Regions from separate parts of the Sutterella megalosphaeroides genome, predicted to be linked through region 2. Evidence: riboswitches for the same ligand, from Rfam matches in the RefSeq annotation. Region 2 holds a riboswitch; the other holds the start of a gene.
The links. A riboswitch is a leader RNA that binds a small molecule or an ion and turns the genes downstream of it on or off. The one in region 2 is predicted to bind lysine.
Positions count from the first base shown of each region.

Region 1 (4,470 bases), 210 kb from region 2:
CCCCGAGTGGTCGAAAGCGCAACGCCTGGAGCGACTCGAGCGGCTCCTTCACGCCGTGGGCCTGCCCGCCGATGCCGCGGACCGACTTCTGCACGCCTTTTCGGGCGGGCAACGGCAGCGCATCGCCATTGCGCGGGCGTTGTCGGTCGAGCCCAAGCTCATCGTCTGCGACGAACCCACGTCGGCCCTCGACGTCTCGGTGCAGGCGCAGATTCTGAATCTCCTCAAAGCCCTGCAGCGGGAGTTCGGACTCGGGTACCTCTTCATCACCCACAATTTCGGCGTCGTCGAATACATGGCGGACCGCATCCTCGTCATGAAATCGGGCCGCATCGTCGAAACGGGCGACGCGCAGGCGATCCTCACGCACCCCGTCGACCCCTATACGCAGAGGCTCCTTGCAGCCGTGCCCCGACTCGGCGAGAAAGCTTCGAAGCTCTTTGACCGCAGCCCCGACGCGTCCGACTGAAAACTCAAGCTTCGGTCGCACTTTCTTGCATTCCGCGGCGTTCGCTTAACGCGACTTTGCATGGGCGCGTCCTATACTGAACATACGTTCACTCGTATCCGATCGGGTACGAGCAAGAAAACCCTACGGAAGAAGAAGGAAGAAAACCATGACCACGCGTCGCAAACTGATTTTCGGCACGGCGGTGCTGCTTGCCGCGGGCGGTTGGGCGGGAGTCGCTTCGGCCGCTTCGGACGAACTCCTCGCCGACCTCCTCTACGGCGTCACCGACGCGCTCACCCGCGAATACATTCGCGAACACTACCGCGAAGGCCGCTGGGACGGACACCGTTGGTACTACGACGGGCGTTGGTATTCGCGCGACGCCTACCGCCGATTCCTCGCGGAACGGGCGGCCGCCTTCCATCGTCCGCCCCCGCCGCCTCCGCCCCGTCCGGCACCTCCGCCTCCTCAAGCGCATCGACCGCCACATCGGCCCGAGCCGCCCGGCCACCGTCCGGGCGGGCCCGGCGGAGCGGCTGGTCCCGGAGGGCCCGGCGGGCATCGTCCGGGCGGACCCGGAGGTCCGGGCGGTCCCGGCTTCGGCCCCCGCTGAGTTCTTCAACGCGTCCCCCCTCCCGAAACGCCTCGCACCGAGCGACTCGTTTCGGGACAAGGGGGATCCCGCTCAACCGGTCGCGGCAACCCGCGGCCGGTTTTCCGTTGAGTTGCCGTCGATTTGCCGCACGGCATCCTTTGCCTTATTTCTCCTTATTTCCTTATTTTTTCTACGAGTTTTCCGCACTAGGCACAACCCCCTAGTAAACCTCGGAATAAACCGACCCTTCGAATACGCATTCGGGTTTTCGAGCTCGGGTGATTTCCCCCAGACGCCCTTTTTCGTTGCGCGACGCACCCGATCGTCACAAACGAACTAAGGCCTTTTCGGTACGGACCGCGCGCTTTTCGCAGTGCAGAATGGAATGACACAGGTAGAGGTTGCGGTCTTCAAGAGTACGTTTCTCCATACACGCGAAATCGAGGGGAAGCCGAAAGGGACGACCGCCGAAGGGCGCCTGGGCCGTTTCGCGGGTCGAAAGCGCACCTGGGACCGGAGAGAACATCTCCGGGACTGTCGCGGCAACGCGGAGCGCTACCGGAACACCCGAAAAAGAGAACGAAACCCCGCGACGGAGTGCGCGCGTCGGTACCGAACGGCCGAAAAGCCAAAAGAGGACCGAGGCCGAAACACAACCTCACGACGGGGGACCGCCCTCACACCGACGGAGCGTCCGTCGCGCTACAGGGCGGCCGAAGGTCAACAAAAGGTCGGGGTCCGGAAGCGGACCTTCGACCTTTTTTCGTCTTGCCGAAGAGCTTTTCGCCCTCGCTTTTCCCTTTTTCGGAGGCCCAGCCATGAACCCGTCCGCCGCATCCTCGACAACATCGCCGATCGGCGCCCGCGCAGCCTTTTCCATGCTTGCCGTCGGCGTCTTCGTTTTGGTTTTCGGTCTCATGGAGCTTGAGCTCAACGCGCGCATCGTGCTTGCGATCGACGGCGCGATCATGTGCGCGATGGCCTGCGCCTTCGGGATCCGCTACGACGATCTGCAGCGCGGCATTCGCGATACGATCGCCTCGATGCTCGTGGCGATGCTCATTTTGCTCGCGGTCGGCGTCCTCATTGCCGTCTGGATGGCTTCGGGCACGATCCCGACCATGATTTACCTCGGGATGCAAGTGATCACGCCCTCGATGTTCCTTCCGGTCGTCTGCATCATCTGTACGCTCATGAGCGCGCTCGCGGGTACGTCCTGGGGAACGCTCGCCACGGTGGGCATCGCGTGCATGGGCGTTGCCGAGGGCCTCGGCGTTCCGCTCGAAGCCGCGGCGGGCGCCGTGTGCGTGGGGGCCTTCACGGGCGACAAGATTTCGCCTCTTTCGGATTCGACCGTCATCACCGCGACCGTTACCGACACGCCCTTGATGGAAGGAATCCGGCACGCCCTCGTTTCGACGGGACCCGCCTTCCTTCTGAGCCTTGCGTTCTTCTTCGTCTACGGGCTCTCGCTCGAAACCCACGCGGCGGCGAGCGGCGCCTACGACGAAATCCTCGCGACGCTTTCCGCGAACTTCGACCTGAGCGTTCTCACGCTCCTACCGGTTCCGGTCGTGCTCGCCCTCATCGTGCTTCGCAAGCCCGCCATCCCGACCTTCGTCGCAGGGATTGCCGCGGCCGCTCTCATCGCCGTAGTCCTTCAGGGCGAAAATCCGCGAGACCTCATGAACGCCATGTATTCGGGCTACGCCGCCGAGACGGGCTCGAGCTTCGTCGACACGATGGTGAACCGCGGGGGCTTCACGAGCATGTTGGGCACGATCGGCCTTCTGATGGCGGCGGCGATCTTCGGGGCGCCCCTGCGCACGGCGGGTGTCGCGGACGTGCTCCTTGCGTGGCTTCGCGAACGCGCCCGCACGAGCCGATCGATGAGCTTCGCGGTGATGGTGCTCCATGCCGTCTTCTTCACGATTACGGGCGCCTACTACGTGAGCTACCCCGTTGTCGGCGCCATGACGAAGGACCTCTTTCCCGCGTACGGGCTCTCCCGCAAGAACCTGATGCGCATGATGATCGACACCGGTACGGGACTTGCGCCCATGGTGCCCTGGTCGACGACGGGCTCCTACACGGCCGGCACGCTCGGGGTCGCGAATCTCGCCTTCACGCCGTTTGCGCCGATGCTCTGGCTCTCGATTCTCTTCTCGGTCTTTTACGCCGTCACGGGCCTGTGCACGGCCAAGCTCGAAGCCCTTCGCGACGAGCGTGCGACGGGACGCGCCGAAGCGCAGCCCGCCTGAGTCCGGACGCTTCTTTCATCCCCATCGACCCACTCACGGAAAACGCACCATGGATCCCCTCATTCAACGCTGGTACGACCTCATCAACATCCGCTCCGTCAACGGGCGCGAGCTCGAAATCGCCGAACACATCGCGGGCCTCATCCGCGGCTTCGGCCTGACGCCGCACTTTTCGCGCTTCGACGAGGACGTCGAGGGCGTGCGCCCCTCGGTCTGGACGGAGCTCGACTCGGGCCGTCCCGGGAAAACGATGCTTCTGATCGGTCACATCGACACGGTCGACGTGACGCTCGAAAACTGGAAGACGAATCCTTTCCGCGCGACCGAAATCGACGGCAAGGTCTACGGGCGCGGCGCCATGGACATGAAGGGGGGCCTCGCGTGCCTCCTTTCGACCCTCGAATACTTTGCGGCGCACCCCGAGCGCTTCTCGGGGAAGATCCTCGCCGCCTTCGTTTCGGACGAAGAGGGCTTGAGTCGCGGGACCTACGCGCTTTGCGACGAAGGCGTGCTCAAAGCCGACTACGCCGTCATGGCCGAGTGCCGCTTTACGAACGCGGCGATCGGTTTCCGCGGTCGCTACAGCTTCGAGGTCACCGTGCGCGGCGAGTCCGCGCACGCGAGCCGCTACCCGCGCCGCGGCGAAAACGCGCTCATTTCGGCGGGAAAGCTTGCGGTCGCGATCGAGGCGCTGCCGACGAAAACCCACCCGAAGCTCGTCGGCGGCACCTGGTGCGTGCGCTACATGTCTGGGGGCAACCCCGACACGCTCGTCGTTCCCGACAGCTGCTACGTCTTCGTCGACCGCTACGTCGTGCCGGGCGAAACGTCCGAGGACTGCATCGCGCAGATCCGCTCGGCGGCAGCCGACCTCGGCCTTGCCGATAAGGTGAACGTCCGGCTGAAGCCCCGGAAAAGCCCCTACATGCAGTCCTTTGCGGTCCCCGAAGACCACGAACTCGTGACGACGCTCGTCGACTGCTACGCCGACGTGACGGGCAAAGCCCTTGAACTCGCCTACGACCCGTCGGTGTGCGACTCCAACATCGTCGCCGTCACGCTCGGGATTCCCGTCGTGACGTTCGGGCCGTCGGGCGAAAACCTGCACGGCGACAACGAATGCGGCTACCCCGAAGAAGTGCTCGCCTCGTTCGAGATCTACA
Region 1 is NZ_AP018786.1:1,014,316-1,018,785, reverse strand. Features, by position in the region: gene S6FBBBH3_RS04505 (dipeptide ABC transporter ATP-binding protein) at 1-469, shown strand, start outside; gene S6FBBBH3_RS04500 (hypothetical protein) at 618-1,064, shown strand; lysine riboswitch at 1,434-1,612, shown strand; gene S6FBBBH3_RS04490 (Na+/H+ antiporter NhaC family protein) at 1,925-3,307, shown strand; gene S6FBBBH3_RS04485 (M20 family metallopeptidase) at 3,357-4,470, shown strand, end outside.
Region 1: linked by a shared signal. The riboswitch ahead of S6FBBBH3_RS04490 (Na+/H+ antiporter NhaC family protein) and the one ahead of S6FBBBH3_RS05215 (APC family permease) in region 2 are both predicted to bind lysine.

Region 2 (4,470 bases):
TGAAGCCGACGGATCCCGCAACGAGTCCCTCAACAAATCCCTCAACGAATACGCTTCTCGGGGCGACGCACCAAGCGCCGCCCCGATGTCTTTTTCAGCTTCCCGATTCCGCTCCCCCGAACCGGAGCCCGACGCCCGAGACAACACGGACTCGGCGGTTCGGGGTTTCGGAATCTCTTCGTCAGCGCTTCAGTCAGCGCTTCAACCCGTGCGCCTTGCCGAGCGCTTCGGGCGTGTGGCAGGTGTTGCAGCGTTCGGGCTGAAGGTCTTCGAGCTTGACGCCGAATTTCCCGCCCATCTCGGCGATGTGGGCCTTCGCCTTCTCGTTTTTGACGAGTTTCCCGTAGGCGTCCCGCGTGTAGGCGTGGCACGCGAAGCACGTCGCCGCCATGGGCGAGGCGTAGGCGTTCACCGTGAAGTCGACCGCAGGATGGGCGTTCGAGTCGGGGTCGTACGCCGTATCGAGCGCAAGCGGGCGACCGACCTTGGCGAGGCGCTCCAGGCCGAAGCTCTCGCCCTCGTGGCAGGCCGTGCAGTCGCCGCGGGACTTCGCCCATTTGACTTCGCGAACGCCGCCTTCCGCGCGCTGGCTCGGGCGCGTCCCCGCATGGAGCGAATGGATCCAGACCTTCATGTCCGGGTACGAGAGCACGAGGTCCTCGATGAAATCGGGCGAATCGGCGTTCGTCATGTAGTCGCGAATCGCGGCCGTGGGCGGCGTATTCGGATTGTGGCACGTGACGCACGGGAGCGTCAGGTCGTTCGTCGACCCGCCGAAGCCCGGCATCGCGCGCGGGGCGTAGCTCTTCGGCTTGAAGGGCGTCGTATGGCGCCCGTTTTCGTCGTCGTGCCCCGAGTAGCAGGTCGTATCCGCGTAGTGCTTGTTTTTCTTCGTCACCTGCGAGTGGCAACTGCGACAATTGATTTCGGTTTCGTCGTGCTCGGCGTTGTAGCCGTGACAGGTCCCGCACTTGGCGTTCGACGTAATCGTCGGGCGCAGGGCCGTGAGGCGTTCGTGCGGAACGAGCCCCTTTTCGTCGAACACCCAGAGGTCGTTCCAGGCGGCGTTCTTACGGTCGCGACCGCTGTCGCACGCCGCGAGCTTTTTCGCGTCGTCGAAGCAGTAGATCAGACGGTTGCTCACGACACCCACCTTCCCTGCTTTCGGGGAGGACGTCGAAAAGCGGTCCTCAAGCACGACGGGGCCCACGCGGTAGGTGAAATGTTCGCCGTCCGTGCGGAAAAGAGGCGTCCGTTCGCGCTCGCCCGCGGGCGTGCGCCCGAGCCCCTTTTGCGTGACGTCGCGTTTGTTCGACTTCACGAAAATCGGCGTCCCGCGACTCATCGTGAAGTCGCTTTCCGCGTCCCAATTGACGTAGAGCTGGAGATTCTTGATCCACGGGGCGTCCGCGGGGTCTTTCGTTGCGAGCGGAACGGGTTGCCCTTCGGCGTCCAAGAGCCGGAACGTGACCTCGGCATACGCCGCATCCGCTTCGCGCACGATTTTCGCGTCGGTCACGTCAACGGAGACGAGCGACTTGAGTCCTTCGCGCGCGGTCGTTTCCTTGGCGCCCAAGTGCGCCGCGCGCACGGCGTCCGTCGTATGGCAGGAGGCACACTCGGCGTCCGAAAGCTTTTTCGCGTCGTGGGGAGCTTTCTTGGCAAAGTCCGCGTGGCACCCGGAGCACGCATTCGCCCGAGCGACGAGAAAACGTCCGTCGTCCTCGTGGCACTGGAGGCAGTCGCCTTCGGGTCGGGCAAGGTCGCCCGCGTGGAGCGCATGGATTTCACGCGGGCTGTGCGCGCTCAGATTGGGCGTCACCGTGTGGCACGCGGTGCAGGCGGCGCGCTCCGGAGCAGACGCGGTCGGGGTCGAACCCGCCGCTGTGACGGAAGTCGAAAGCGAAGCCGCAAGGGCAACGGCGCACGCGAGCGCGAACGACGACGGTCGGAACGAAGATCGAACGGGAGAAAGGACGGACGGGGTCATGGCGGGCACCACGGAAGGTCTTGGAAGCTCTTCGGAGTACGGTCGGGGCTCGTTCTTGCGGGCCCGATCGTGCTTGGGGCCATTCTACGGGGCCGCATCCCTGCGGCCGATTCGGACTTGCACGCATTCCGACCGAGTTCGAGGGATATTCCCTACCCGAAGTTACTCAAGAACCCCTAATCCAAATCGCCCACTCGCTTTGATGCGACTGAAAGGATGGAACAAAAGTTATGTTTACAGGATTTCCCTCGTCCCCGCAGTGCGCGTTGCCGTGCGAAAGTTATCGGACAGAAAGTTGTGGATAGAGGCGCGGGGCGAATGAGTAGCCGTTCGAGGGGACACCCGGAGACGACGGTGAAAGGTCAACCCGCCGAAACGTTCGGACGGGTGCGTCCCTGCGTTGGGCACCGGCGAAATACGTCGGTGACTCCCGGCGAAGCTTCGCTTCGTCGGAGGCGCTATCGGCGGAGCTTGCGACATCGAGCCCTCCGTTTTCGGCGTCCGACAGCGCTTCGGTCGTCTCGGAAGGGGCGCGGGCGCACGGGCCGAGGACGGGTTCTCTTATAAGCCGCATCACCGACGATGGTGAGTGCGGCTTTTTCGTTTGTATTTTTTTCGACCCTTTTCCCCTTTTTCGGAGAAACCCCGTGTCCAATTCCCACGAACCCGCAACAATGAAGCGCGAAGTGAGCCTCTTCGGCGGCATCTCCGTGCTCGCCGGCATCATGATCGGCTCCGGGATCTTTTATATCGGTGCGATCGTTCTGCAGCGCTCCGGGATGAACCTCGGCCTCGCGCTCCTCGTTTGGCTTATCGGCGGCCTCGTGACGCTTCTGAGCGGCATCTGCTTTGCCGAACTCGGCGCGATGATGCCCAAGGCGGGCGGCTACTACGTGTACCTGCGCGAAGCCTACGGCGAACGCGTCGCCTTCATGTGCGGCATCACGAATTTCTTCCTCTCCTCCTCGGGCTCGATCGCGGCTTTGGCCGTGGCGTTCGGGGCGGCGCTCTCGAGCATCTATCCGCTCGACCCCCTGGTGCAAAAGGGGATCGCTCTCGCGTCGATCTTCCTTCTCACGGTCCTCAACATCCGAGGTGTGAAGTTGGGAAGCACCGTGCAGAACCTCTTCATGATTTTGAAGATGCTCCCGATCGTGCTCATTCTCGTGTGCGGTCTTGCCATGGGGACGCAGTCGCCCGACCTTCTCACCTTCGAGCTTCCGGAAACGCATGCCGCGCCCTCCTTCCTCGAACTCTGCAGCATGGTGGGCTTTGCCGTCATCGCGACCCTCTGGGCTTATGAAGGCTGGACGAACCTCAACACGATCGCCGAAGAAATCAAGAACCCGAAGCGCAACATTCCGCTTGCTCTCATTCTCTCGATCACGGGCGTGGCGATTCTCTACGTGCTCTTCAACTATGCGGTCTATCGCGTCCTCCCTTTCGAGACGATTCAGCAGCTCGTTGAAAGCGGCGACTACTACCTCGGCACGGCGGCCGCGAAGGAACTCTTCGGTTCCGCGGGCATGATCGTCGTGGGTGCCGCCATGATTCTCGCCATCTTCAATTCCTTGAACGGCTGCATCATGGTCTTCCCGCGCATGTACTTCGCCATGGCCCGCGACGGCGCTCTGTTCCCGAGCCTCGCGAAGCTCCATCCGACGTACCGCACCCCGATGAACGCCCAGATCGCTTCCGCGGTGATGGCCTCGATTCTCGTGTGCTCGCGCACGCTCTCCGAATTGACGAGCCTCGTCGCCCTCTGCGGGATCATCTTCCACGGCCTCACCTTCTTCTCCGTGATCGTGTTGCGCCGCAAGTACCCGACGATGGAGCGCCCCTACCGTGTTTGGCTCTATCCCTTCACGACGATTCTCATCTGCCTCGTCATGATCGGTCTGGCTTTGAACACCCTCGAGCAGGATCCCGTGACGGCGCTTCTCGGCCTTCTCGTGCCGCTCGGCGGGCTCGTGATCTACGAACTTTTCTTCCGCCGTCGCCACGACGCGCTTGAAAAGGAACGCGCCCTCGAAGGGAAGGACGCCCTCGGAAGCGAATAATCCTAAAGCACCTGTCCGAAACACCGCGCGACCGATGACTGCCAAGGAGCGGTCGCGCGGAGTCTTCTCCCCGAGTTCTACATTTCAACCATCCACCCCCGTGTGACCCTTTTTTCGAAGGATTCCCCCATGGCCACCGTCATTCTGAACGCCAAGATCTACCTTGAACGCGGGCGCTTCGCCCGGGCCCTTCTCGTCGAAGACGGGATCGTTCGCGCCGTCGGCACGAACGAAGAGGTGCTTGCTCAAGCTCCCGCCGAATACGAAACCTTCGACGCGTGCGGCCGCACGATCGTTCCGGGCTTCAACGATTCGCACCAGCACCTGCTCAACACGGGGATCGCGCTTTCCGACATTCGCCTTCATACCGCAAAGAGCATCGCCGAAGTGAAGGAAATCGCCCGTCGCTACATTGCCGAG
Region 2 is NZ_AP018786.1:1,221,181-1,225,650, reverse strand. Features, by position in the region: gene S6FBBBH3_RS05220 (multiheme c-type cytochrome) at 194-1,990, opposite strand; lysine riboswitch at 2,285-2,459, shown strand; gene S6FBBBH3_RS05215 (APC family permease) at 2,638-4,050, shown strand; gene S6FBBBH3_RS05210 (amidohydrolase) at 4,180-4,470, shown strand, end outside.